One region of the Shewanella sp. 492 genome, then DNA from elsewhere that is predicted to be linked to it. Evidence: predicted binding sites of a transcription regulator. Region 1 holds the regulator's gene; each other region holds the start of a gene.

Region 1 (7,258 bases):
AAGGTTTGGTTACCAGCCACTCCGCCCATGCTGGGCACTATGGTCATTAATACCGCAATGGTAGCAAATTGTTCTATGGTGCCTTCAAACATATTGCTCACCGACGCCGCTAACAGTGCGGCAAATAGATTAATCGTCAGCCAGAGTGAGCGCCGAAAGGTACTCTTAAGGACCGGGCCGAAGGTGTCGGTCTCATCATCCATTCCGGCCATCCCCATCATCGAATGCTCAGCATCTTCACGGATCACATCGACAACGTCATCTATGGTGATCCGCCCAAGCAGTTTATTGGTTTTTTCATCGACCACAGGTGCCGATACCCAGTCGTGGCGTTCAAATAGCTGCGCGACTTCACTGTCGTGCATACCCACAGGGATCCCTTCGAGCTCTTGGTTCATGATGTCGCGCACCGATGCATTCGGATCGCAGGTGAGCAGATCGGCGATCGCTACGCCACCAAGCAGGCTGTCGTGCTTGTCAACCACATATAGGGTATCGGTGGCTTCTGGTAATTCACCACGAATACGCAGGTAACGCAGGATCACGTCGACATTCACATCTGGCCTTAGGGTCACCGTATCTGTGTTCATTAAGCTGCCGGCGGTGTCTTCTGGGTATGACAGAGCCTGTTCGACTCGCGCCCTATCTTGGCTGCGCATCGATTGCAGTACTTGATTGAATACGCTGTCTGGCAGGCTACGCAGTATGTAGGCCAGGTCGTCGGTATCCATATTTTCGGCCGCTTTTGCTACGCGCTCAGGGCTCATCTGGCTAATAAATTGATCTTTGAGCTCTTCACTGAGTTCATCGAGTATCTCACCCGTATGGGCTTGATCGATAAGTTGCCATAATACTTGCCGCGCACGCGGTGGAGAGGACTCTAAAATAAAGGCGATATCCGAGGCCGCCATGTCGTGCAGCATACTACGCACATGGACAAACATACCGCTGCTCAGGGCTTGCGTCAGCTGCTGTAAACGTTGATCTGTAGTTTCATTATCTAACACTTCGATCGGCATGACTTCCCCTTGGAAAAATGGCGCGGCGACATAGGTTATTGGCTAAGTAACCTGAACTCGGGATAATTATAGAATGAGATGAGCCGTTTAGGCTCGAGGTGGGGCGATTATACGGTTTCTTCGAATTTTGCGTCAATCAGTGCGCTAATGGCATCGAGTGCCGCTTGGGCATCTTGGCCTTCACTGGTGATGGTAATAGTTTTACCAAAGCCGGTTTCTAGCATTAATAGCCCAAGCACACTGGCGGCTGAAGCTTGCTTGTCACCTTGAATTAAGGTGACTTGGGCATCAAACTGAGCGGCCAATACCGCCAGTTTGGTGGCGGCTCGCGCATGCAACCCCAGCTTGTTGCAGATGGTTAATTGGCGTTCAAGCTTGTTCATGCTGAAGTTCTCTGTGGCGCGCCTGTACCTTATGTTTCCCTTTATTGAACAGCTTGGCCAGTTGATCGGTCACATACACCGAGCGATGTTGGCCGCCGGTACAACCAATGGCGATCGTTAAGTAGCTACGGTTATTGCGCTCAAGGTGTGGCAGCCACGTTTCGAATAGATTTTCTATCTGCCAAATAAACTTATTTACTAGCGGCTGCTGACTTAAAAACTGCTGCACTGGTTGGTCGAGACCCGTCAGCGGGCGTAACTCCGTTTCCCAGTGGGGATTGGGCAGAAAACGCACGTCAAACATAAAGTCTGCTTCACTTGGCATACCGTATTTAAAGCCAAATGACTCAAAGTTAATCACTAACTCCTTGTCTACTGTGCCTAGTAAGATCTCGCGTACCTTATCGCTTAAATCATAGATGTTAAGGGTAGAGGTGTCGATGTAGTGATCGACCATCTTAGAGATAGGCTCGAGCATTTTGCCTTCAAGTTGAATGGCTTCTTTGAGAGAGGCTTTTGAGCGTGACAGTGGATGTAACCTGCGGGTTTCACTGTAGCGTTTAAGTAACACATCGTCAGATGAGTTTAAGAAGAAACTCAGTATTTCGGTATCTTTAGGGAGATTAGCTAGCTGCTTCTCCAGCTGAATGTCCTCGCTGGGCATGTTGCGCACATCGACGCTTATGGCTACGAGTTCATTTCGACCTTTGAGCTGACTGAGCAGTGAGTCCATCATCTGTAGTGGCAGATTATCGACACAGTAATAACCCAGATCTTCCAGTACCCTAAGGACTACCGATTTTCCTGAGCCTGATCGCCCAGATACCATTACCAATTTCATTGGGTGATCACCTGATACAATTCTGCCTCGTCGTGGGTTTTTCTTAGCTGTTTGATGATGGCTTTATCACTTAATTTCTCTGCCATCGCGGCGAGGGTGCTAAGGTGCTGTTCGCATTGCTCTGAAGGAACCAATAATGCAAAGAGGATATCGACGGGCTGATTATCAATTGCATCGAATGCGATTGGCTCAGCACATTTAATCAATACGGCGACTGGCTTCTCAATATTCGTCAGCCGTCCGTGAGGGATCGCGATACCATTGCCTATACCTGTGCTGCCCATTTTCTCTCTCGCCAAAAGGCTTTCAAAAATCTCTTGAGAGGAAAGGGTGGGGTACTGGACAGCGGCCAAGTCGCTGATAAGTTCCAGTACCTTTTTCTTACTGCCCGGAGTGGCGCAGGTTGTGCACTCCGGCCGCAGGATGGTACTAAGTTCCATCGTTAATGCTTTATTAGCTTCTCTTTGTGTTTAATGACCTGACGATCTAATTTATCGATCAGGGAATCTATCGCGGCATACATGTCCGCGTGCTCTGATGTTGCAAATACTTCCCCACCACGGAGATGTAACTTTGCTTCAACTTTTTGCATCAATTTTTCGACATTTAATATCACATGGACATTATTGATCTGATCGAAATGCCGTTCAAGCTTTGTAAACTTTTCTTCAACATAGTTGCGCAGAGATTGGGTGATCTCGATGTGGTGCCCAGTCAGATTTATTTGCATAAAGTGATTCCTCCGGTTTCCAGTTGTTGATTATAAGCTTTTACGTTGATTTGACGGCGGTATCAACATCGCCTCACGATATTTTGCAATCGTGCGTCGAGCGACTTGGATACCTTGCTCTGCCAGCAGTTGTGCCATCTTACTGTCACTTAAGGGTTTCTTTTGATTTTCTGCGGCGACTAACTTCTTAATAAAAGCGCGGATCGCAGTAGAAGAGCATTCACCACCATCGTCGGTCCCGACATGGCTGGAGAAAAAGTATTTCAGCTCAAAAATCCCTCTTGGCGTGTGCATATACTTTTGGGTAGTGACCCGCGAGATGGTCGATTCATGCATCTCGACCGCTTCGGCAATATCATTAAGCACCATAGGTTTCATCGCTTCTTCACCAAACTCGAAAAAACCTTGCTGGAAATCGACAATGCAGTTGGTGACCTTAAGCAAGGTATCGTTGCGGCTCTCTAAACTTTTTAGAAACCATTTAGCTTCTTGCAAGTGACCACGAATAAACTGGCCATCGGCTTGGTTTTTGGTGCTGCGTGCCATCGAGGCATAATGTTGGTTTACATTAATCTTAGGCATACTATCGGGATTAAGCTCGACCACCCAGCGACCTTTTTTCTTGCTAACTGTGACATCGGGGATCACGTATTCGTCGCGACTGGCAGTAATGGCCAGCCCCGGGCGCGGATTGAGGGTTTGAATTAGCGCTATGGCCTCACGCAGGTCATCCTCTTTCAGCTTGGTCTTACGCATCAATAGGCGAAAGTCTCGTCCGGCGATAAGATCTAAGTAATCACGGATCAAGAGTCTGGCGTTGTCGATATGCGGGGTGTCGGGGTTGTATTGGGCCAGTTGGATCATCAGGCATTCGCTGAGGTCTCTGGCACCAATCCCGATAGGATCGAAATGTTGTACCCGTTTTAATACCGCTTCAATTTCGTCGAGTTCGATTTCAGGATCGCCCATGGCTTCGAGAATATCGTCGCACGTTTGCGTCAAGTAGCCGCGCTCGTCTATGGCGTCAATGATGGCGGTGGCGATAGCAAGATCGTTGTCAGAAAAGGGCGTGAGGTTTTTTTGCCATTCGAGGTGTTCATACAAGCCTTCGCTGGTTTCCCCTTGAAAGGGCATGTCATCGTCGCGCATGGCACCAGAGCTGGAGTTGGGTGAGGCGGTATAGACCTCATCCCATGTGGTGTCGACGGGAAGCTCATCGGGCATAGAGTCTTGATTGAGTGCGTCGGAGGTTTCTAAGCTTGAATTGTCTTCACTCGAGTCGACTTGCAGTTGCTCATTGTAATCGGTGTCGAAGTTGTCATTACGCTCTTGTTCTGAGTCGATATTGGCGCCTTCTTGCTCCTCGTCTAACTCGAGTAGAGGGTTAGACTCTAATGCTTGCTGGATCTCTTGCTGCAATTCCAATGACGAGAGTTGCAACAGACGAATGGCCTGTTGCAACTGGGGCGTCATGGTTAAATGCTGACCCATTTTGAGCTGAAGTGACGCTTTCATCGTACTGCTATTCCCTTGTTTCTAATTCTAAAGTGAGAAAGCTGCCTCTGGTATTAAACCGCTAAGGCGAATGATCTACTTAACAAGGTAAGAGCGGTTTAGCCTTTTACCTTGAGCGCTAATAACGTTAACTATAGCTTGAATTGTTCTCCTAAGTACACCGCTCGAACTTGTTGGTTATCTAAGATCTCATCGGGTGTTCCTTCGGCAATCAAATTACCGTGACTGACAATGTAGGCTTTTTCACACACATCCAATGTTTCACGTACGTTGTGGTCGGTGATCAGTACGCCAAGGCCACGATTTTTCAGTTGCTCAATAATCTTTTTGATGTCGATAACCGAAATGGGATCGACCCCGGCGAAGGGTTCATCAAGCAAAATAAACTTAGGATTGGCGGCTAATGCTCGGGCGATTTCGACGCGACGACGTTCGCCACCGGACAGTGCCATCCCCTGACTATCGCGGATGTGAGTAATATGAAACTCTTCTAGCAGGTGCTCCAACTCCTCTTCGCGCGCATCGTTACTGAGCTCGCGTCGGGTTTGTAATACCGCCATAATATTATCGCGTACCGATAATTTCCGAAAAATACTGGCTTCTTGCGGTAGATAGCCAATCCCTTTGCGGGCGCGCAAATGCATAGGATCTAAAGTGAGATCGTCATCGTCAATAAAAATACGTCCCTTGTCACTCTGGACTAGACCGACCACCATGTAAAAGGTGGTGGTTTTACCTGCGCCATTAGGCCCTAGCAAGCCGACGATTTGCCCTGTGCGTACGGTTAAGCTGACATCTTGTACCACGGCGCGGCTTTTGTAGCTTTTGGCTAAGTTAACCGCTTTTAGCGTCATCTCTGTCATTGCTTTTCCTGCTTGGGCTGTTCTTGGGGCTGACTTTTGCTGTTGTCTTGGTAACTTTCGGGTTGAATGATGGTGATAACGCGATCGCTACCCGTACTTTCGGCTATCAACTGTTGCTGCTCAATGTTGTAGCGAATTTGATTACCTGTGACTTGGCTACCTTCTTGTTCGAGGGTGGCATTACCAATTAGGGTTAGAGTGCGGGTCGACAGTTCATAGCGGATCTCATTGGCGCTGGCTGACGCTGGACGACCATTTTCCATCACCTGTGTATAAGTGGCTGGCTTACCCTTTGCCACTAAGATTTTGCCGCTACTATTTTCTTTGGTAAAGGCGCGTAATTCATCGGCTAAAATTTTAATGGAGCCTTGAGTCACCTCTACTGGGCCATTGAAGATAATCTGATTATTTTTAATATCAGCTTCTTGGCTTGCGGCTGAAATCTTAACCTCTTGCAGCAGGTCGGTTTCATTCGCCGCACTCTGCAGGCTAACCATGGTTAACAGGCCTGCAAGAATAAGATTATTTAGTTTCATATGTTCCTTCTACCTGGCTCGTCAGTCGTACTTTTTGTGCATTGAGGTCGGCATATAAGCCTTTTCCGGTAATCAAAAAATCGTTACCGGTGATCCGAATGGTTTGATCGGATGTCATGATCATGGTGTTGAGGTCCAATTCCATGTAGTTGGTTTCTATGGTTTGGATGGGCTCTTCAGGGCTAATGGCATCAATAATGACATTATTTTCCAAGATGACTTTGCCACTGTCTTTGTCTAATGTACCCCGAGCCGAGCGCAACCGCCACTGAGCATCGCCGTTATCGGGATAGACCAGATAAGTAGGCTGGGTAAAATAGGTCATATTACGCTCGGCATAGTGTTCCATATGGCTAGCCGAGACGCGGCTATTAAGTTTGCCTTGTTCGTCGTATTGCACGCTATTAATGTTGTTAATCACATAATCTGGACGATCGGACGCGTCGAGCAACAGCGCTTGTGATCCTTGCTTAGTCTGCACCTGCCAATAGAGCACTAAAGCGGTACCAAAAAACGCGATAATCGCCAGGGTGACTCTATTCATATGCTCATACCGTGAGCCGATTCAAACTTATCTTGGCTTAGCAAAATAAGGTCGGTTAATTCACGTAGCGCACCATGGCCGCCATTAATATGGGTGACCATATCGGCATGCTGCTTAACATAAGGGTGACCATCGGCGACGCACACCGACAAGCCGACTTGTTGCATTACGGGTAGGTCGACCATGTCATCGCCAATATAGGCCACCTGTTGTGGGCTGACTTGATAGCGTGCCAGAAGCTCTTGGTAGGGGATGAGCTTGTTGTCGACCCCTTGATAAATATGGCTAATGCCAAGGGCCGTCATACGGTCTTCGACAATTTTCGATTTACGTCCGGTGATAATCGCCACGGCAATATCGCTAGTCAGTAGCGAGCGAACGCCATAGCCATCACGAGTATGGAACGTTTTTAGCTCGTCGCCAGAGTTACTCATATAAACCAGCCCGTCAGAAAACACGCCGTCTACGTCACAAATCAGTAGTTTAATCTGTTTAGCTTTTTGCCAGACTGAGTCAGCGATAGGGCCGTAAAAACCTTGATGTGGCATCTTATATCACTCCTGCTTTAACCATATCGAGCATATTGAGTGCGCCAATGGGTTGCTGTTGAAGGTTAGTCACAATTAAGCCATTAATCTGCTTTTCTTCCATTATGTTAAGCGCTTCAGCGGCTAAAATGCCGTCGCTGACGGTCACGCAGCCTTGGGTCATAACGTGGCTGATGGAGGTGTTTCTAAGGTCGACTTCGGCATCGATCACGCGGCGCAGATCGCCATCGGTAAAGATGCCAACCAATACGCCATTGTCATCGATCACGGCGGTCATGC
Region 2 (7,258 bases), 730 kb from region 1:
TTATGGCGATCAGTTTTGATAAAGCATTAGGTGTACATCAATTCACTTTGGGTGTGCGTTCAACGCGTGCGCAGGTGATCTCATCTAATATTGCCAATGCCGATACCCCTCATTATAAAGCTAAAGATCTCGATTTTGATAAGGCGCTGCAAGCGGCGCGTACTCGACAAGGCGGTTTAGCCATGAGCCGCAGTGACGAACGTCATTTCGATTTAGCGGCTTTAAGTCAGCAACATGTGAGTTATCGCGTGCCCAATCAGCCGGATACGGGTGATGGTAATACCGTCGATATTCAGCAAGAGCAATCTGAATTTATGCAAAACGCCTTAGAGTATCAGATGTCGTTAGGCTTTCTTGACAGTAAATTTGCTGGGCTGAAAAAAGCACTTAAAGGAAATTAATGATGAGCTTATTTAATATCTTTGATGTTTCAGGATCGGGTATGTCGGCGCAATCTATCCGCCTTAATACCACGGCAAGTAACATTGCCAATGCCGATTCGGTTTCCAGTAGCATCGACCAGACTTACCGTGCTCGGCATCCTGTATTTGAAGCGGAAATGGCCAAAGCGAGTCATCAGCAACAAACCTCACAGTCGGTCAAAGTGGCGGACATTGTTGAAAGTGATAAGCCGCTGCAGAAAGAATATTCTCCTGATCACCCGTTGGCCGATGCCGACGGCTTTATTTATAAACCCAATGTGAATGTGATGGAGGAGATGGCGAACATGATCTCTGCATCGCGTTCGTACCAAATGAACGTACAAGTTGCTGAAGCGGCCAAGTCTATGCTGCAACAGACTTTGCGAATCGGCAAATCTTAGGAGGTAATGAGTGAGCCTCATTAATCCGTTAAGCAGTCAGTCTCCCCTGAGCAGTGAACAGCAAAGTGGGCAGATCACACCGCAAGCAAACAGCAGAACCAGTGCCATCACCGAGTCTACGGGAAATCCGTTTCTAGATGGTATTCGCTTACCTGAGGAGTCATCGATTCCTGAGGCAAATAATCAGGAGCTGACACAAGACGATTTTTTCTCTTTATTGAGTCAACAGTTGTCGATGCAAGATCCATTTAAGCCGGTGGATAATGACCAAATGATCGCGCAGATGGCCTCATTTTCGACCGTCGATGGGATCAGCAAGCTTAATGAGGAGATTGTTAACCTTAATGCTGTGATGACCTCGAGTCAGGCACTACAAGCCTCAGGGCTCGTTGGGCAGAAAGTGCTTATCCCCTCTGATACCGGCCATATTTCTGCTGAAGATCCGCACTTAAAAGGGATCATCAGTACGCCAGAGGCTATCGATGACATTACCGTGCGCATCGAAGATGAAAAAGGTCAGCTCATCAAGACGTTTACCGTCGATGGCAGCGCAGGCGGCAATATTGATGTCAGCTGGGATGGGCTAGATAAAAATGGCGAGCCGGTGGCAAGTGGCAATTATTCGATTAAGGCATCTGGCAAAGTGGATGGTCAAAGTGAAGACCTCGCCGTATCAACCTACGCACATGTAACCAGCGTCTCATTAGGTACAGCCAGTACCGGCGCAATTTTAAACCTTAGGGGCATAGGGGGTATCAAGATTGGTGATGTACTCGCCGTCTCTGAAACCTAGATAAAGCTTACGTTAGGGCATAACGTCCACGACAACGAATAAAATTTTTAATGAGGTGATTTATGTCATTTAACATTGCATTGAGCGGTATCTCAGCAGCCCAAAAAGATCTTAATACCACGGCCAACAATATCGCTAACGTTAACACGGTTGGTTTTAAAGAGTCTCGCGCCGAATTTGCCGATGTGTATGCCAACTCGATTTTTGCTAACAGTAAAACCACAGTCGGTGGCGGCGTGACCACATCACAAGTGGCGCAGCAGTTCCACCAAGGCAGTATGCAGTTTACCAATAACGCGCTCGATATGGCGATTAATGGTGGTGGTTTTTTTGTGACCTCATCTGAATTGGGCTCGCAAGATATGTCTTATACCCGCGCGGGAGCGTTTAAAGTCGATGGTAATAACTATTTGGTTAATTCGTCAGGTAACTTCTTGCAGACATTTCCAGTCGATAAAGATGGCAATTCAACATCAGTGAGTTTAACCACGACTAAGCCTGTGCAAATTCCCGATACGGCAGGTCAACCACAAAAGACTAATGATGTGGGCATTCAGATGAACCTGAATGCCGCTGAAGATACGCTCGATCCAGCGAATTTCGATCCCACTAAGCCCGAGACCTTTAATAATTCGACATCTGTGACCATATATGACTCCTTAGGTGAGCCACAGATTTTAACCACTTACTTTGTTCGCCCGCCAGAAGCGGCGCACAATGGTGAGAGTAATTGGGTGGCGTTTTATGCCGTCGATGGTAAACAGGTCGATATTGCAGGCCCTGTAGGGACTTATGGGCGAGATACCACTGGTGATGGTACTGCCGATGCGACAGGTAATGCCGAAAATGCCAGTGGTTGGAAAGGCTCTGTATTGTCTTTTAACGATACTGGCACCTATACCGGTAGCGACCCTGCCGTAGTACAGACCGAAGCGCTTGGTGTGGGCGGGGCTAATGTCTTAGGCCCGGGTACTGACGGCGCGCAAACCCTAACGCTTAACTTTAATAATCCGACGCAATATTCATCAGCTTTTGAGGTGACTGAGCTGAGCCAAGATGGCACCACTGTTGGCCGCTTAACCAATGTAGAAGTGGGTGTCGATGGCTTGATTAATGCCAGTTACAGTAACGGATCTACGGTAGCCTTAGCCCGCGTGGCGTTGGCCCGTTTTTCTAATGAGCAAGGCTTAACGCAGGTGGGTAATACGTCGTGGAAGGCTAGTTTAGATTCAGGCCCAGCGTTAGCCGGTGAGGCTAATAGCGGTACCTTTGGTGGACTTCGCTCGTCAGCATTAGAGCAATCCAACGTTGATTTGACCACCGAGCTGGTTGATTTGATCTCTGCGCAGCGTAACTTCCAGGCTAACTCGCGTACTTTAGAGGTCAATAATACGTTGCAACAAACGGTACTCCAGATCCGTTAATGCTTGACTTAAGTGTGTTGCCGCAACGGCAACACACTGCCGCTTTTCGTTGAACTGCTCCTCTTTTCGTATTATTTATCTTCGCATCCCATTGATCTTCCATTCTCATTGATTTTTGCTATTGGCACGATGCTTGCTTTGTACTGTGATACGACAGTTTTAGTTGAAACATTGACGGAGCAGCAAGTGGATAAATTACTTTATGTCGCCATGAGTGGCGCCAAGCAGAATATGAATTCGCTGGCGGTACGTGCGAACAACCTTGCTAATGCCAATACCGATGGTTTTAAGTCAGACTTAGAACAATCTCGCTCTATGCAAGCCTTTGGTGAAGGTTTGCCGACACGGGTGTTTTCGATGACAGAAAGCCCATCGGCTAACTTTGCCAGCGGACCGCTAAAAACCACAGGCCGCGATCTGGATATTGCCGTTAAAGGCGATGGTTGGATTGCCGTGCAGAGTGCCGACGGTGGCGAAGCCTATACCCGCTCAGGCAGCTTAAGCATAGATAACACCGGCTTGCTGCGAAACGACCGTGGTAATCCCATTATGGGGGATGCCGGTCCCATCGTATTACCTCTGCCTATCGAAAAAATAGAAATTGCCCAAGATGGCATTATTTCGGTGCGCCCTTTAGGGGCGACAGCGGAAGTGATTGAAGAGGTTGGCCGGATCAAGCTCGTTAACCCAGGTAACCAAAATTTAATGCGCGGAGAAGATGGCCTGTTCCGTCAAATCTCTGGCGAAATCGCACCTGCCAATGCGCAGGTGTTTGTAGAGAGTGGCGCCGTTGAGGGCAGTAATGTGAATGCTGTCGATGAAATGGTGTCGTTAATCGATTTGCAGCGTCAGTTTGAGATGCAGGTCAAGATGATGAAAACGGCCGAAGAGATGGATCAAGCCTCTTCGACATTAATGCGCATTAGTTAGGAGATAGATTATGCATCCCGCGTTATGGATCAGTAAAACAGGCTTAGATGCTCAGCAAACCGATATTTCGGTTATCTCTAACAACGTGGCTAATGCGAGCACCATTGGCTACAAGAAAAGCCGCGCCGTATTTGAAGACTTGCTTTATCAAACGGTTAACCAAGCTGGTGGCATCAGTGCCTCTAACACCAAATTGCCCAATGGCCTGAATATCGGTGCGGGTACCAAAGTGGTGGCGACGCAAAAGATGTTCACCCAAGGCAACATGTTAACCACGGATAACTCACTCGATTTAATGATTGAAGGCCCCGGCTTTTTTGAAGTGCAGATGCCAGATGGCACCGCGGCCTATACACGTAATGGCCAGTTCACCCTAGATGATACTGGTCAAATCGTTACCCCTGGCTCAGGTTATGTGTTGCAGCCAGCGATCACCATTCCTGATGACGCCACCAGTATCACAGTGTCGGCAGAAGGGGAGGTCTCGGTAAAAACTCCGGGTGCGGCCGAAAACCAAGTGGTGGGCCAGTTAGCCATGTCCGACTTTATTAACCCAAGTGGGTTAGATCCTATGGGGCAAAACCTCTACACCGAAACTGGCGCGAGCGGTGCACCGATTCAAGGAACGGCCTCTTTAGATGGCATGGGCGCGATTCGTCAAGGTGCATTGGAGACCTCTAACGTGAATGTAACCGAAGAGCTGGTTAACTTGATTGAGAGTCAGCGAATTTACGAGATGAACTCCAAAGTGATCTCAGCCGTCGATCAGATGTTGTCTTACGTTAACCAGAATTTGTAGAGGCTTAATATGACTAAGTATCTCATGCTGGTGGCAGCCATCGCCTTAGCGGGGTGTAGCTCGACTAGCAATAATAAGCCGATTGCTGATGACCCTTATTATGCGCCCGTTTACCCAGAAGCCCCGCCAACCAAGGTGGCGGCAACGGGATCTATGTATCAAGACAGTCAGGCATCGGGATTGTATTCCGATATCAAGGCGTTAAAAGTGGGCGACATCATCACGGTGATTTTGCAAGAGTCGACCCAAGCGTCCAAGAGCGCTAATAATGAGATTAAAAAAGGCTCAGATCTTAGTCTTGACCCCATTTATGCTGGTGGCGGCAATGTCACCATCAAAGGCGTACCTATCGATTTACGTTATAAAGACAGCTTTAACACCAAGCGAGAGTCAGACGCCGATCAGAGCAATAGCCTGTCAGGCAGTATCTCGGCCAATGTGATGCAGGTGCTCAATAATGGCAACCTAGTGATCCGCGGTGAGAAATGGATCACCATCAATAACGGCGATGAATTTGTGCGGGTGACCGGCATTGTACGTTCGCAAGATATTCGTCCCGACAACACCATTGACTCGCAACGCGTTGCTAATGCGCGCATTCAATACAGTGGGACAGGCACCTTTGCCGATGCACAAAAAGTGGGTTGGTTAGGGAAATTTTTCATGAGTGATTGGTGGCCTTTTTAGGAAGTAATATCATGAAAGTTAAAATTATTTTACTTTGTGCTCTGACCCTGTTTTCTTCAATAAGCTTTGCCCAGCGCATTAAAGACATTGCCAATGTGCAAGGGGTGAGAAATAACCAACTCATTGGTTATGGTCTCGTGGTGGGTTTGCCCGGTACCGGTGAAAAGACCCGTTATACCGAGCAGACATTTAAAACCATGCTGAAAAATTTCGGTATCAATCTACCGGATAACTTTCGACCCAAGATTAAAAACGTCGCGGTGGTTGCCGTGCACGCCAATATGCCGCCCTTTATTAAACCGGGGCAAACCTTAGATGTTACCGTATCGAGCTTAGGTGAAGCCAAAAGCCTGCGCGGCGGCACCTTAATACAAACCTTTCTAAAAGGGGTCGATGGTAATGTTTACGCCATCGCTCAAGGCAGCATGGTGGTCAGTGGCTTTAGTGCCGAAGGGCTCGATGGCTCAAAAGTCATCCAAAATACCCCAACCGTGGGGCGTATTCCCAACGGCGCGATTGTTGAGCGCACGGTAGCGACGCCATTTTCAACTGGCGATCACCTGACGTTTAACTTACGCCGCGCTGATTTCTCAACGGCTAAACGCTTAGCCGATGCCATCAATGGCTTGCTTGGCCCAGGTATGGCCCGAGCGCTTGATGCCGCTTCGGTACAAGTGAGTGCACCGCGCGATGTGTCACAACGGGTGTCATTTTTAGCCACGCTGGAAAATATCGACGTTGAGCCCGCATCAGAGTCGGCTAAGGTTATCGTTAATTCCCGCACCGGCACCATAGTTGTAGGAGCTGACGTACGTTTGTTGCCTGCCGCAGTCACCCACGGTGGTTTGACGGTCACTATTGCTGAGGCGACCCAAGTGTCACAACCCAATCCCTTTGCGGATGGCGAAACAGTGGTCACCAGTAACAGCACTATCGATGTGTCTGAAGAAGATAACCGTATGTTTTTGTTTAACCCAGGTACCACCCTCGACGAGCTCGTTAGGGCGGTTAACTTGGTTGGCGCGGCGCCATCGGATGTACTGGCCATTCTCGAAGCGTTAAAAGTGGCAGGCGCTTTGCATGGAGAGCTTATCATCATCTAATTTTTGTCGGGTTGACTATGGAAAAGCTGTCACATTCATCGCACTTTATGGACATCGGGGGGCTAGACTCCCTGCGTGCCAAAGCACAAAAAGATGATAAGTCAGCTTTGAAGGAAGTGGCGCAACAGTTTGAGGGGATCTTCGTGCAAATGCTGATGCAGAGCATGCGCGACGCCAATGCTGTATTTGAATCCGACAGCCCGATGAACAGCCAATACACTAAGTTTTACGAGCAGATGCACGATCAGCAGATGTCGGTTAACCTCTCCGACAAAGGCATGTTAGGCCTAGCCGACTTGATGGTGCAGCAGCTCGATCCTACAGCCAGTGCCTTTACCCCAGCGTCAGTGTTACGTGGTGGCATGCAGCAGCCTAGCTCATCTAGCGTCAATATGACGGCGCAGCATTTAAGCCAATCTAAGGTTTCAGCGACTCAAACTCCCTCTTTACCTGAGGCGCTCGACGAGGTCGTCAGCGGCAAAGTGTTGCCATCGGCCGCGCCCATAAATGGCTTCAGTAGCCGTGAAGAGTTTGTTAGCGCGTTATATCCCCATGCTAAGGCCGCAGCACAATCCCTTGGCACCACGCCAGAGGTGCTCATTGCCCAGTCGGCGCTCGAAACCGGTTGGGGACAAAAAATGGTGCGCACCACACAGGGTGAGCCCAGTCATAACCTATTTAATATTAAGGCCGACAAGC
Region 3 (7,258 bases), 1.9 Mb from region 1:
AATGCTAATTAACGTTCGCAGCTCAATGCGGTGCTGCCATACGTATTCAGCCATCGGTGCTAGCGCAATATTAGTTGGCAAAGGAGCTCGCTGGGCCACAAGCTCATTCATCTTGGGAATAAAAATAAATTGCAGCCAATGCTCAAATGGCATTGACTCACAAGCAAACGGCGTAGGATCGGCCATGGCCTGCGCTGACGGTGGCTCATCAGCCCATAACGCCTGCGCTTTTAGTTCCTGCGTAATGAGAGCTAATTGCTTTTGGGTAAACCGGTACAACATTGTAATTTCCTAGCATCATTGACGATGGATCTTGTCTCTAGTGACGGATATCTTGGCTATTTTGCGCCAAATTATACCATCTCGGTAGAGTTCTCCCTATAATAACGGTCATTGAAATCTAGTCCTCACATGTAACGGCATTCTAACTCATGACTGAAATCACCACTCTCACCCAATTTTTAACCACGGCCAACTCTCAATTCGAAATCTATGATCTAGGCCGCCGGGTACAACATATCGATAAGTTAGCATTTTCCCAAATTGAGCAGCTAGCAACGCCTTACCCTTCACCTATTCAAGGCCATGCTCAATTTGCATTGGTTTTTTGGGACGCATCAAAACAGTATTACATCTGGTTTTTAAAACTCCCTCTTGATGAGCGAGGCTTGCTCTCTCCTGCGCCAAGAACCCAATTTATTAGTATGGTGCTTGAGGCGTTGGGCAGCGATCCCACCCAGCCCATATCTGAAGAGCAACAAAATAGACTGGCCAATCACCCTTTCGCCTTTAAGCCTAGCGCCGAAAAGCTGGCGCTGTTTAATGCTCTAGTGAGAAAGCAGCTCGGCCAAGTGGCTTCTGCGCAATATGAATTTGCCTATCAATACCTCTCCGGCCAAGTGGATACCAGCCGCTGGCAAGATGTGGGTTTGCAAGGGATTGCCGATATTTGTGTTCACGCCGATGAACTCGATCACCAAACTCAGATTGAAAACGCTTTAGAGCACGGTGCCATAGAGGTACAAATCGCTATATGTCAGCAATTAGAACATTTAACCCTTTCTGCCGAATTTGCAGAGCGCTTACTGGAGAAACTCTATAGCGTAAAGGCTGAACATAAACTCTACTTTATGCGCGCTTTAGCATCTCAAGCTAAATATTCTCAAAAAGCCATTCACTACTTTGCTCAGCACGACCGTTTAGATAAAGAGACACTAATTACCATTGCCGCTCGCAATTGGATGGCCCTAAAAGACGATCAGACCCGCACTCTTTATCTCGAAGCCCTTGCAAAACAAGATCAACACTTCTTTAACCAAATTTTTGCTGATATCGTAGCTATTCCAGCGATTAGAGCCGAGCTATTAATGGAACTCCGTAATCCTAATCGCAGCACAGTACTGTCTGCCGCAATTGGTGGATTATTTAAGGTAACGAAAGCATGATGACAGACTTTTTATTGATTGCGGCGCTCGTGATCATTGCCGCCTTTTTCTGGCAATTAAGACAGATGGCTGAAGTAAGCCGTTTGTTTGCCAGTAGCGAATGCAAAAAACAACGAGTGCAGTTTTTGGCTATCGCCATGGAATCGGCTCGCCCCAGCATAGGCGGTAATAGTGGTCTCACATGGAAAGCTAAGTTTCTATTGGATTTTAGTACCGACGGCCTCAATCAATATCAAGCAACTATCTGGATGCATGGAAAAAAGATCCAAAAAATTCAGTGGCCAATATTTCCTGAACCCGAATGGTTAGATGCACCACAAGCCAGCGGCTCTATTGGCGGCGGTTGCGGTAGTCGTGGCGGCTGTAAACCCAATGGCTGTAAATAGCACTAAGCCTATAAAACAGGCTCAAAAAAGATAATGCGAAGCTGAACTCAATCCAGGCGATATGTGAAAGTCTCCAAAAAAAAAGCGCGGCTCAATAAAGAGTCGCGCCTTGTGTCTTTCGCTAAGCTATCCTGCTATGCCTGTGCTCCCTGCACCATCCATGGGTTCGAATTGCTCCTTGCCTCTTCCCTGTATCCCTTGCATCCTTGTACTTGACGTACTGTCCCTTTACTTGGTCATCCTTTTACCAAGTTTGCTTACTCCTTAAGCATGTCCTTTGTCGTCCTTGTGCTTCCTTGCTACACACTCCGTGTCTACTGCCATCCTAGGCAGAGCGCGTTCATCCATGAATATTCGGCCTTCCTTAGTCTGCTTGCACTCATCCTGAGCGCTACATCCTTGCCACTCCTAGTATGCTATCAATCCTAACAGCACTGAATCATCCTGATTCATTGTCCATAAGCATTCATCCTTGAACACGATCAATTGTAAAACACCGAGAAATATTTTGACCGGTAATAACCATTAGCATTGCCATAACAAGCTATCTTAACCAGCCAAACCGTTAATAACCGTATGAAAAAATTGAAAATTAAAATCAAAGATGAGTTTTTATCTAGTGGTAACTCCCCAAAGTCTTACGCTGTTGTAAGAGATAGCTCACAAGATCACGAGCAGATGTGGGTTTATACACCAATAAATGTTAACAACATAGCAGCTGTTAACTCGAGAAGGCCAACATGCAATGACGAGAGCAGGCCTATATTTAACCAAAGAAAAAGGCGCACTAAAAAGTGCGCCTAGTATACTTTTGTTAGCCTTCCTGCTATCACACTGCTCCCTGCTTCATCCCTAATGCTGCGGCATCCTGCCAGCTCCAAACAGATCCTTTAACATCCTAGCTGTTTTTCCTGAGTTCAATTATTCCGTTTAACTGAACCGCTCATTCCATTAAGCATTGGTGCATCCAGCAAGACAATCCTTGTACTAAAGACTTAAGTCGTTATTCCTTATTGTCACATCCCATGTCACTAGAGTGCATCCTGACTCCATCCATCACCATGTCCCAAGCACTTCATCCTGAAGTCATTTAAGGTGTGACTTAAGCTCAATTCCTTAACTGCGGTTATTATAAGGCCAAGCTTTGTTCTAGCGTACGATGATAAAAACAATCATACTCAACATGCTAGGGATAACCTGCAAAAAAATATAATTTAAGCCATTGTTTTATAAAAGCTTACTATGTAAAAACCCCATAAAACACTCAATGAAAAAGTTAATCACTCACATCATTGTAAGAGATCTCTTACATCTAGATGAGAGATAAGGAGTTAACCGCCACAAAGCAATTCGCTCGATAAAAGCCATTAGCCCAAGCTATTCTTGTTATTTGGGTTTAATTTTATATAACGATTTTACCCACTGCGTAAACATCAGCCAATCTGCCAAAAAACTGTATATTGGGTGAGTAAACGTCGCGGGGCGATTATGCTCAAAAGCATAGTGTCCTAGCCAAGCTGGACCATAGCCCACAATAGGAAGCAGTAATAACACCCAAACGTTACCCAGTGAGATTGCTAAGGCGATTAATAGTAATACCAAAGTACTACCAACATAATGCAGCGCACGACACATAGGATGCTGATGTTGTGATAAATAAAACGGGTAAAAATCGCTAAAACGGTGTAAAGGCTTATTCACTTTCGGCGCTGCGATAAAATAACAGTTCGCCCTCTACACCGTCGATATCCAAGCTTTCTATTGCGGCAAACCCCAGTTTGGAAAACAGATGAGCATGTTTATCTTCGGTTACAAACACACCAATGCCATCAAGCTTTGGTTGTTCATCACACCAACTAATCACCGCCTCGACTAACCACACTCCTAAGCCTTTATTTTGTTCTGTTGGTGTCAACGCAATAAATTGCAAGATACCACAATGAGTACTGGGTAAGTGTTCTAGAATGGAGTCTTCTTTGTTCATTAACGCTTGAGTTGAGCGCCAGCCAGTACTGATTAACATTTTTAGTCGCCAATGCCAATATCGTGCTTCACCCAGAGGCACTTGCTGAGTCACAATACACACTAACCCAACAAGTCTTTGATCATCAAACAGGCCAATTAACGCTTGCTCTTCTTGCCACAATGTATGTAATTCTTCGCGAATTGCCCCGCGCAACTTTTGTTCATATTGCGCTTTGTCGCCTTGATATAAAGCGGCCATAAAAAAAGCATCATCATGGTAAGCGTTATATAAGATGGAAGCGGCGATGCGAAGATCTTCAGCGGTTAAATATACAGCCTTATAGCCATTGAGGGTCTGTATGGGGGCTTTGCTATTCATTTCTGAATGTCCAAATTAGCGGTCAACCTTTCCAATGTAACAAAAGTGTTAATTAGTGCAAAGCATAATCTTTGTCCGCCTAATCTGACTAATATCTGCATCCACTTCGAAATGTAATAAAAATTTTCAGTAGATAATTTACTGGCATACTGATTACGCGCTGCAGGCTACAGTGCATAGGGTACTGACAAACAGGTTCATAATATTTCAGTAACTTAATCATTTTGTTCCATACTCAATGAACTGATTCGATATTAATTAAGGAGCCCAAAATGGATATCACTACACCCAATCTCAATAGTTTATTTGCACAGCTAGGACTACCTAATAGCGATCAGGCGATAGCAGACTTTATTGCGCAACACAAAATGGCAGACAATATCCATATTGCTAACGCCGACTTTTGGAACCCATCTCAACGCCATTTTATTAAAGAATCACTCGAAGAAGATGCGCAGTGGACAGAGGTGATCGATCAGCTAGATGCGCAGTTAAGAGCATAAACTTGCAGGTAAAGAGTAGATAGACTTGGCTCGATATCGTATAACGAGCCAAGTGTCTAATAGTCGTTATGGCCTTTATCATTTCGCCATGTGACGTATAGCGGGATCAAGATGATTAACCCTTTAACTGAGTAGCCATGCTTAGAGGTTAGCATAGGCCGCATCGCCCCAACCAGTAACCTTGTTATCGGCTAAGACTATCGGCGTACATTCATCTTTAGTAGTCGTACCATCTCCTCTGATGCGCTGGGTACGATAATAGAGTATGGCGACCTCTTGGCCTTGTTTAACATAGGCTTCAGTAAAATCAGCCGTGCCCATTAGTGAAATCACTTGCTCTCTATTCATGCCGATGGCCAACTTCGACAAATTTTCCCGATTTTGTGCTTGCGTGGCTTGCCAGCTATGGCCCTTATCCCAGCCGCCCTCTTCGTCGCCAATATTGATCACACAACCTGACATTCCAATGGTTGATGCTGTCAAAATAATCAAACTCAGTAATTTTGTTTTCACTTTAACTCCCTGTTTATCTATTATAATCGACATTAATTACAGCAAAGTGCATGCCAAACAACTATCTATATGAATAATAATGTTTTTTATTTGGTCGGTTCTTTTAATGGATACCATAATTGCTAAAAAGTAAGGAATTTCACTCATTATGACTCCGATCGAACAGGTCGTTGCAGTGGCAAAAGCGATTGTCGACTCCGGCAAGACACCTAGTCTGGCACTGATAAAATCAAAGCTGGGAAACGCATTGCCTATGCCAGTGCTCATTCAAGGCATACAACGTTTTAAGGCGTTATCTAAGGAAGAAGTGGCGGCGCTTGATGCAAGCTATCACCTGCCCGCCGTGGTAGAGCAGTCCGCCAGTGCCGAGACCGCCTTAGCGCAATTGCAGCAACAAGTGCATGCCTTAACACAACAGCAACAGGAGTTAATCAATAGGATCTCCGCCCTAGAAGCCAAACTCACACAGCGAGATAACCATTAATGCACGTCGTGGAATTAAGATTTGAATGCTTCGATAACACCACCATCACCGCAGCAGAACAGGCTATCAATGGGCTTCTCGAAGCTTACCGTGCTAACGGCCAAGTCCTTGGGCGCGAATTTGCCGTGGCATTTAATGACGGGGAATTTCGCGTACGTCTGCTGATGCCAGAAAAAAGCAGCCTAGCAAAACGCTATAATAGCCCATGGGTCGAGCACGCCTTAGCTCAGCTGACCGAAGCAAAACTGTTGCACCCTCGCGAAAAGTATATCGGCCAAGATATCAATTCAGAAGTGACCAGTACAGAGACGCCCAGTTGGCAGCTAATTTACACCAGTTACGTGCATATGTGCTCCCCACTTCGCAACGGTGATACCTTACAACCTATCCCGCTATACCAGATCCCAGCCACCTTTAATGGCGATCATAAACGTATCATTAAATGGCAAACTGAATGGCAAGCCTGTGATGAACTGCAGATGGCTGCGGCCACCAAAGCCGAATTTGCCGCACTTGAAGAGTTAACCTCGAGCGACAGCGACCTGTTTAGACGAGGTTGGGATCTGCGCGGCCGCGTTGAATACCTAACACACATCCCCACCTACTATTACTTATATCGCGTTGGGGGCGAAAGTTTAGCGTCTGAGCAACAACGGCCATGCCCGCGCTGTGGCAATCAAGACTGGTTACTCGATGAGCCCTTATTAGATATGTTCCACTTTCGGTGTGATGACTGCCGTATTGTCTCTAACATCTCATGGGATCACCTTTAACTATTTAAAAAATAGCTTTAGTGAACTCACCTCAACAGGCTCATCAATGGGGCATACATTGATGAGCCAGATTGACTTAGCAGTACTGTTAACGTTAGCCTGCAACATAAACCTTTAGCTTTTACCTCTGAGATTGGCCCACATGGTTTTAATCCGCTGCCATATCCCCGGATGGTCAAGCTCGGGCAGAGACTCTTCAATATGCTTAACCGGCGGGCATACTCTGGGAGATAACGCATCGATAAACTCATTTAAACTCTCGGCTAACCGTTGATGAGGCACCTGCCCAGGGATCTCCAGCCAGACACTGCCGTCATTATTATCGACCACCAACATCTGATCGCCTTCGTTAAGCACACCAATAAACCAGGTGGGACTCTGTTTCAATTTTTGCTTCATCATTAAATGCCCAATCAAGTTTTGCTGTAAATATTCAAAATCTTGATGGTTCCACACCTGTAGCAGTTCGCCTTGCCCCCAGGCAGAATCAAACATTAACGGCGCCGCATAGTAAGCCCCATAAAAGGCATTTATGCTGTGATGCAGGCTCAACTCTAAGGCATGTTCAATATTATTAAAGCCGCCGGGGGATTGCCGCTCAACAGCCAGCCAACGCACAGCAACCTCTGGACGATTCACCACATGGGCTTTATCTTCGCTTAAAATGCACTCAGAATCTTCACCTTCAGGGTAATATCTAGGCGGTTCAGCTAGCTTTTCAATATAACTTTGGTGGTAAACGTCAAAAAAATTATCTAAAGCAGGTAAAGAAGACACTTAGCAGCAGTCCAAAATTTGAGTATAATGTAA
Region 4 (7,258 bases), 730 kb from region 1:
GTGCTGGCAGTTTTGATGGTTTCTTTGCTGTTAGCTGCGGTGTTGACAGCCCGTTATGTAACGAAGCCTTGGTTACAGGTTTACTTTCATCCGATCCGTTAACGAGTTCATGTTTCGTTAACGGGGACATAGATGAATCAAGTGCGTCGTTTTCGACTTGTGTACCCGTTAACGGGTACAAGGGCGATAATTGCTCTGTGGTACCCGTTAACGGGCTGGATCCGATTGAGGCTTTGAGCATTGTGGTAGATGCATCAAGCATTCCACACATATGAGATAAAAAACAAATGATGACGATAGCGCCGAATTTAAGCAGTGTGTTCATAAACCCTCCCGTTGATGAAGTTTTCAACATCGCTTTGGCGGTACATCACACGACGACCAACTTTTATAAAGCTAAGAGGGTAGCGACCAGTGCAGCGCCATACAGAAAGGGTACCTTCGGTTACGCCGAGATAGTCGGCAACCATAGAAGGGGTTAAAAGTGAATTTGTCATGATAGCTCCTGATTAATTTAATTAAGTCAGGAGTGAGATTAGGGGACGGGGGTTAGAGAGTATTTAGTTCTCGCTGCGAGAAATGCATGGCTCGCTGCGAAATGTATACGGCTCGCTGCGAGAGCTGCATATTGGCAGGTTAAATTTTTGGCGATCTCAACCAATCATATAATCGGTTAAAGCCATTGATTTCCCACTCTAGGGATGAGCCCATCTCTTTTGAGATTGCTGAGACTTTTGGGAGTAATGACTTAGCAGCATGTCTAGGATTTTGATATGTACCTTGTTTATACAATTCAATTGCAGCTTCTTTAACTCTTCTATTTATGGCATGTCTAGAGTCATTCCCGATCTTTCCTGCTAATTTTACTGAGCTTTTTCTGCCTAAAATATCTCCTAATCCTATCATTAGATAAACATAGAAATGATTTCCATATAGGAACATTCGTTCTGTAAACTCTCTCTTTAGTATTTCAGCTGGTTTTGACAAGCCAGCCATTTCACATGAAAGAGCTGCTTGTAAAAGATCGGCCTCCTTCGTTCCAAGAGTTGAAATTAATTCTGAGTATTGAGTGATATCTTCGTGATGTGTAAAGGCTGAAAGGAGATTCGGCGATCTGGCAAAATCATGCAGTAATTTATGATTAGGTTCTTTTCTAGCCATTGGGAGTGCGGTTGATAACTCAAAGAAACTTTCAGCAGCTTCAGAGTTTATTTGTTCAATTTTCACATGAATATTTTCGATTTTGGCAAGATTATTTAAGAGTTCTTCATAACTCATATCGTTGTCGAGAGTTGGAAGAAGACGGCTAAACAGCATTTGCGGCCAATCATAGTTAGCAATAGCGACAAGATATTCTACAACGGCATATAGGTTGGGATTGTTCTTACTCGATAAATCATGAGGTGTGATTTGGTTTTGAATGTGCTTGGTTGCCTCCTTTACCGCAGGTTCAAAAGGGTTCATGCAGCTAATCTCCTTGCCTTACTTTATTCATTCCAAAACTATTAGAAATGGAGTGAAAAGTCTACAACTGAGGTTAACTGAGCAAAACAGGCGTTATTCAAAAAAGTTATAACAAAAAGTGCTAAAAAAGGCCTGTTCTATGGCGGCACAGGGGCGGCACCAGATTTTGTTAAATTCGTAAGTTATTGAGTTTTATAAGTAAAAGGGTCTATCTGGTCTCCCCACAGGGACTCGAACCCCGATCGATCGCTTAGGAGGCGACTGCTCTATCCTGTTGAGCTATAGGGAGACGCTGTTGATTATACTGTTTTTCATCTCGATGAAAAGGCTTTAGATTTAGTTGCTTAATTAGTGGCCGCTTGTCCGCTAAATTTTAATCGCAATGTCATTTACTTGTATATTTAGCGTCCCATTTTTTGGCTCGAGCAAGGCTGTTGCACTTTGCTGCGTGACTTGATCTATGGTGACCGTTGCGCGAGTTTCCCCGGCGATTGGGCGCATGTTGTCGAGCCTATCGGGTAAGTTTTGTTGCAATACAATTTGAAAACGGTCGCCCACTTTTATACCGTTGTTACGCCCCAGGTTGATGATCACTCGTCTGTCTTGCTTAGACACAATTTGTCCGAGTAGTGGCCTGCAGTTAAGCACTTTATCGATATCGGCACTGGCTTGTGCTAATACGGCATCAATATGTTGGCCATAGCTGGAATGCCAAAAGCGGGCGCTGTTTGCCGGCACTGTGGCTTGTCGATCAAACTCCCATGGGGCTGATGAATGATATAGCTCGCTCCAAACTTGCTCACCGCTGATACCATGATACAGCGATAGCTTTAGATGAAATTGCCGTTGTGGATAGTTATTCCAAAGACCTAGTAATCCGCCTTCAACGGGATCGGTGGAGATATCGACGATTGCTGGCAGTAGGATATATTGACTGTCGGTGATGTCGCTTAACCAACTGGGCAAACGGTAGCCTCGAACATCAACTAACGATTGCTCAATATCGAGGCGTTCGTTGGCGTGAACGTTGGCAAGGCTGGCATTGCTGCGCTGCTGAATGATGTTTCCCAAGCGTTGTGATAGTGCCTGTTCAAATTGACCGATATTGCCGTATCTGAGCTGCGCACGATCGGCAATCGATGCCTGTGGCACTAAAATGGCGGCTTTTAATGGTTCCACTTGGCACTGTTGCTCTGCGCCATCGATAACATCGGCTCTTAATGTCACTGTGATTTGTTGGTTTTCGATGCGCTCACTGAGCAGTTCGACTCGCGCAATGTTGGCTTGGTTCGACATAGAAAACCGGCTTTGTACCAGTTGACCATTTTGCGTCTGTTGCTGGCTGGTAAATTGGCCACCCGATTGCAAGGTGATAACACTTAAGGCTTGTTGTATGGCTTCTTCGCGCGCCTGATTGACATTGTTGTTGAGCACGTTGGCCTCGCCATGTGCTTCAATCCACTGTGCTGACACATTAAGATGGGTTAAACCGAGCAGTAGCAAGGATATGGTTAGCCGATTCATGTAAAAGTCTCTTTCAATAATAACAACGTAAACGCTACAACCTGCGTTATTAACTGCCAAAATGATGACAGTATTTGCGGTTGTTGGGCGATATTAGCCAGATGGCATCATAGCAAGCAATATACATGCCCGTATGTACTCTGTGGCACGATTGCTTGCTTAATGGGGTTAAAGGTTGGCGTGTTGAGGCCGATATAGGGTGGGAAACCATAGTGACTATTGCTATGACCTTGGCGTTGATTATTGTCTTATCGCGCTCACAGCGATTGCTGATGCCTGAGATACTTAGTATGCCATAATAGCCATATAAGTAATTAGGTTAGCACTTAGCTATTGGCTCATAATTTGCATTTTAAATTTATGCCAGTCGAACGCGCCGCGAATTTGTCGTGTGACATAGCGATAATCAAAGTTATCGTCTGCGTCAGTATCGACCGGGTTGTGATGTTAATGCATCAGCGCCGTCAAAGGTTAAGTCAACAGTTAAATCGTTAGCGGTTAACTTAGATGGGCGGCGATCAAGCCCTTGCGTTCATATTGAAACGGCATGTTATATGTGCATTTTTTCCGGCTAAGCCTTGCTTAGCGTTATACAGGACAGAGCAATGCGTACAGCGATATTTTTGTCATCTTTATTACTATTGGGGGGATGTGCGAGCAATGAGCCTGCTGCGCCGTCATTGGCAAGCGGCAATACTTTGCCTGCTCAATCGGCAGTGCTACACCTAAGCCAACAATTGGCTAATGAACTGATCAGGCAAAACGATCAACTCACACCTAAGCATCCGTTATTGGTGACAACGCCAGTGTTGTTAGGCAATTTAAGTGGCACTAATCCCTTGGGGTTACAATTACAGCAAGGTTTAATTGCTGCTATGCATGATCATCAATTTAATTTGGTCGATCTCAATGTGGCACAAAGTGTGCGCGTGACCGACAGTGGTGATTTTATATTGAGTCGTGATTGGCGTAAACTTGCGGACGATTTGCCAGTGGAGCATGTTTTGGTGTCGACCATGAATCTGTCGCTTGATGAGCTGGTGGTCAATAGTCGTATTGTGAATGTAACCAATAATCGTGTGGTATCAGTTGCTTCGGCGAGTGTCACCTTGGCTGAATTGCCTGGTTATCTTAGGGCGTCTGAGCGGGTGGAGTCTAAGCAAGGCTTGTTGATCCGTCACAGCATGCAGGGGCAGGGTAACATGCAAATGGTAGGAGAGCTGCAATGAGAATCTGGTTAATGGCAATACTGCTGACGCTAAGTGGCTGCGCTTCCCAAGATAGATATATTCAGTGGGAAACAGAAGCGCCTGAGCAGTTTCCTAAGTTAACCGCTATCGGCTACGCCCCCTTAGCGACACAACCGGCCAAAGAGCAGTCGCAACGGGTATTAATGGCGATGCAAGCATCCAAAATCGCGGCTTATCGTGAGTTAGCTGAGCAGGTATACGGCCAGCAGTTATCTGCGTCGAGCCAAGTCAGGGATTGGATGTTGTCTGATGATAATATTCAAGCTTCGGTGACCGGGGTGATACGCGGCGCCAGAGTGGTTAAGAGTTACCCGGCGGGTGAGCATTATGTGACTGAGCTGGAACTTGATTTTTCTCAAGTGTGGGCCTTGTACCAACAGCAAAATCGTCCACAAAAAGTGAAGCAAGTGACTTACTTCTAAGAGAGTTTCCTTTTAACGGAGCTCCATTTTAATTGAGCGACTTAATGTATTGCGCAATATTAAAGCCTCTATTTTAGAGGCTTTTTTGTGTCTCTTGGTTGTGTTTTTTAGATTGGGTCATTGCGTAGCGAAAGCGAGGTGCATGAGCTAGGCGCGATGCTGAATCAAGATAACACTACGCTGTGATTAAGTGCCTAAGCTTTAAGGTTATTGCCTAAGGTCGAAATCGTTGAGGTTTTGCCTTTACCATCGTAGGTAAGACTGGATGCGTTTCGACTGGCTTGCAAGGCTTGAGAGAAGCGATTGATACTGGCCATGCTGTGTTCGATTAATGTAGCATTTTGCGCGTTAAGCGTCTTACATTGGGCTAACACTTGTTTGGTTATATCGACTAATTTTTGCAGCTTAAGATCGCTACTGAGTTTACCGCTGTCGGGGTGCTCTGATAATCGTACATCGACCGCTTTGATCTCATCTAACAACTTAGCTTTATCTGCGGCCAGCGTTAGCAACTCATCGGCACTTTGTGCTATGAGTGCCGCTTTCTCTGCTTCGATAAGGCGTTTTAAGTCGTTTAATAACGTATGTTGATTGGCGATGATGTCGATTATTGAGTTCATATCAGCTTAGCCAAGATCCTTTAGTTCATTTTCAAACTGCGCAATATTACTGGCCAGTTTGTCGGCATCAATCTTATAGCGACCTTCAGCAATAGCCGCTTTTATCTGTTCGACTTTTTTAGTATCGATTTCAGGTAAGTTGTTTAATTTTGCCTGAGCACTTTGCAGTTGCTGCGCCTGAGGAGTTATCGATACCGAGTCACTTTTTACGGTTTTAGCCGTAGTGGTTTCGGGCGATACCAGGCCAGTTTTAGCCGATGACTTATCGGTTGATGGCGACGTGACTCGATTGTTCGTGCTTGTATTTACATGCTTTATGTCTATAGCCATAATAGGTTCCAACGTTACTTAGTGAGATCAACATAACTGTATATCGGCGCTCACTTTTAAAGCTTTAGTAGAATTTTGTGGTGAGCAACAAAAAATGCTCATCAAAGTGAGTCATGTCGTACTACATTCTAACCTCAACCGCACCGACCCCGATAACGTTTGCATCTACCATTTTTTGTGAGTGACTATTCCTAACTTGAATTCTATCGCCTAAGTTACCATCACGTAAGGCCTCACCGATAGTTTTTATCTCAAAATTGGCAGTACGGGCATAAATAGACACCATGTCGCCTTTGCAGACAAAGCAAAGGTTACTGCTAAACAGGGTTTGGTTGGCGGCAATTCTGCGTTTGACCCGGGTGCCAGTGACCTGCGCCGGATCATCAAATTGTTGGCCACGTAAATTACTCTGCTCTACATAAGCGAGTGTCACCTGCTCAGCGTTAATCAGATCACCCGGGCCTAAGGTTTGTGTCGCCACAACCACAGGGTAAAGAATATCGACTCTGACCGATATGTAGATTTGCCAAGGATAGGCTAGCTCTGGAGTTTCACAACTGATTTTAACGGTATTGTTACGGCCAATAGCGCGATCGCTGGCGACCTCAACGCTTAATGCTGAACTACAAGCGGGTGGCGTCACTCGGGTGTCTAAACTTTGCGGCGATATATTGACCTTAGCATCACTTGGGGCTTCAATTTTATTTTCAATTGCCGCTATAGCTAATCGTGATATCGTCGATAAAGAGGGTACGCTAAGCTCATCAGCCGCAAAACTTGGGCATGAGCAGAGTAAAGCGATGAAAAAGTATACTGTATTTACTTTCATATTGAATAGACTAGCTTAGATAGCTAGAGAGCACCTATACTTCGTTGTGGCCCGTACTTTATAGACATTTTTCATAGAAATTAGTGTCATAAATTTGACGAGTTTAGGGCCTGGTTATCATACACATTTTTTAAAGCAATTAGCATGCCTATACTTATAGTTACTATGGTTGGGGAAGCATTCACAAGGCAAAGGCATTATGTCGAGTATTCTTGATTCAGTAAATAAACGTACCCAACTCGTGGGACAAAACCGTCTAGAATTGCTGCTGTTTAAATTAAACAGTAAGCAACGATTTGGTATTAACGTATTTAAAGTCAAAGAGGTACTGCAGTGCCCGCCATTGACGGCATTACCTAAGCTAAATCCTGTGGTTCGGGGAGTGGCGCATATTCGCGGCAAGACGATATCTGTGATTGATTTAAGTGCTGCTACGGGGGGGCGTCCAATTGAAAATATTGACGAATGTTTTATTATCATTTCTGAGTATAACCGCAGCGTGCAAGGGTTCTTAGTCCAGTCTGTTGAGCGAATCATTAATATGAACTGGGAAGCCATTATGCCACCGCCGCAGGGGGCTGGACGCTATTCCTACTTAACGGCCGTTACTGAAGTCGAAGGGGAGTTGGTTGAGATCCTTGATGTCGAAAAAATCCTCGATGAGATATCCCCTGTTAAGACGCAGATAAGCCAAGAAATGGATGATAAGTTAACCATAGATAGAGACCGCCACTATCATATTATGGTGATTGATGATTCAACAGTGGCCCGTAAGCAAATTATTAGGGCGTTAGAGTCATTAAATCTGCAAATCGATAC

What was found. Region 1 encodes sigma-54, which starts transcription at its own class of promoters, with help from an activator protein. Its sites were predicted from a motif close to GTTGGCACGNNNNTNGNNT; they were not measured.
Region 2: the regulator sigma-54 is predicted to act here: its motif matches at 3,161-3,179, upstream of flgF (flagellar basal-body rod protein FlgF).
Region 3: the regulator sigma-54 is predicted to act here: its motif matches at 5,231-5,249, upstream of AC5YBX_RS11745 (DUF3192 domain-containing protein).
Region 4: the regulator sigma-54 is predicted to act here: its motif matches at 3,103-3,121, upstream of AC5YBX_RS05380 (flagellar assembly protein T N-terminal domain-containing protein).

The regions. Positions count from the first base shown of each region.
Region 1 is NZ_CM181702.1:487,249-494,506, forward strand. It holds gene mgtE (magnesium transporter) at 1-1,019, opposite strand, end outside; gene AC5YBX_RS02225 (HPr family phosphocarrier protein) at 1,127-1,402, opposite strand; gene rapZ (RNase adapter RapZ) at 1,389-2,243, opposite strand; gene ptsN (PTS IIA-like nitrogen regulatory protein PtsN) at 2,240-2,683, opposite strand; gene hpf (ribosome hibernation promoting factor) at 2,686-2,973, opposite strand; gene AC5YBX_RS02245 (RNA polymerase factor sigma-54) at 3,004-4,488, opposite strand; gene lptB (LPS export ABC transporter ATP-binding protein) at 4,620-5,351, opposite strand; gene lptA (lipopolysaccharide transport periplasmic protein LptA) at 5,348-5,887, opposite strand; gene lptC (LPS export ABC transporter periplasmic protein LptC) at 5,874-6,431, opposite strand; gene kdsC (3-deoxy-manno-octulosonate-8-phosphatase KdsC) at 6,428-6,979, opposite strand; gene AC5YBX_RS02270 (KpsF/GutQ family sugar-phosphate isomerase) at 6,981-7,258, opposite strand, start outside.
Region 2 is NZ_CM181702.1:1,221,612-1,228,869, forward strand. It holds gene flgB (flagellar basal body rod protein FlgB) at 3-401, shown strand; gene flgC (flagellar basal body rod protein FlgC) at 404-823, shown strand; gene flgD (flagellar hook assembly protein FlgD) at 834-1,616, shown strand; gene flgE (flagellar hook protein FlgE) at 1,679-3,040, shown strand; gene flgF (flagellar basal-body rod protein FlgF) at 3,227-3,970, shown strand; gene flgG (flagellar basal-body rod protein FlgG) at 3,981-4,769, shown strand; gene flgH (flagellar basal body L-ring protein FlgH) at 4,779-5,456, shown strand; gene AC5YBX_RS05455 (flagellar basal body P-ring protein FlgI) at 5,468-6,559, shown strand; gene flgJ (flagellar assembly peptidoglycan hydrolase FlgJ) at 6,577-7,258, shown strand, end outside.
Region 3 is NZ_CM181702.1:2,645,230-2,652,487, forward strand. It holds gene AC5YBX_RS11715 (YqcC family protein) at 1-282, opposite strand, end outside; gene AC5YBX_RS11720 (DUF3549 family protein) at 432-1,445, shown strand; gene AC5YBX_RS11725 (DUF3301 domain-containing protein) at 1,442-1,831, shown strand; gene AC5YBX_RS11730 (Mpo1-like protein) at 3,218-3,532, opposite strand; gene AC5YBX_RS11735 (GNAT family N-acetyltransferase) at 3,525-4,175, opposite strand; gene AC5YBX_RS11740 (DUF2789 domain-containing protein) at 4,448-4,678, shown strand; gene AC5YBX_RS11745 (DUF3192 domain-containing protein) at 4,820-5,224, opposite strand; gene AC5YBX_RS11750 (hypothetical protein) at 5,340-5,675, shown strand; gene AC5YBX_RS11755 (Zn-ribbon-containing protein) at 5,675-6,448, shown strand; gene syd (SecY-interacting protein) at 6,563-7,225, opposite strand.
Region 4 is NZ_CM181702.1:1,212,927-1,220,184, forward strand. It holds gene AC5YBX_RS05360 (hypothetical protein) at 1-325, opposite strand, end outside; gene AC5YBX_RS05365 (helix-turn-helix domain-containing protein) at 309-497, opposite strand; gene AC5YBX_RS05370 (hypothetical protein) at 637-1,464, opposite strand; tRNA gene AC5YBX_RS05375 (tRNA-Arg) at 1,678-1,753, opposite strand; gene AC5YBX_RS05380 (flagellar assembly protein T N-terminal domain-containing protein) at 1,831-2,988, opposite strand; gene AC5YBX_RS05385 (FlgO family outer membrane protein) at 3,594-4,217, shown strand; gene AC5YBX_RS05390 (LPP20 family lipoprotein) at 4,214-4,660, shown strand; gene AC5YBX_RS05395 (flagella synthesis protein FlgN) at 4,855-5,280, opposite strand; gene flgM (flagellar biosynthesis anti-sigma factor FlgM) at 5,287-5,610, opposite strand; gene flgA (flagellar basal body P-ring formation chaperone FlgA) at 5,732-6,439, opposite strand; gene AC5YBX_RS05410 (chemotaxis protein CheV) at 6,639-7,258, shown strand, end outside.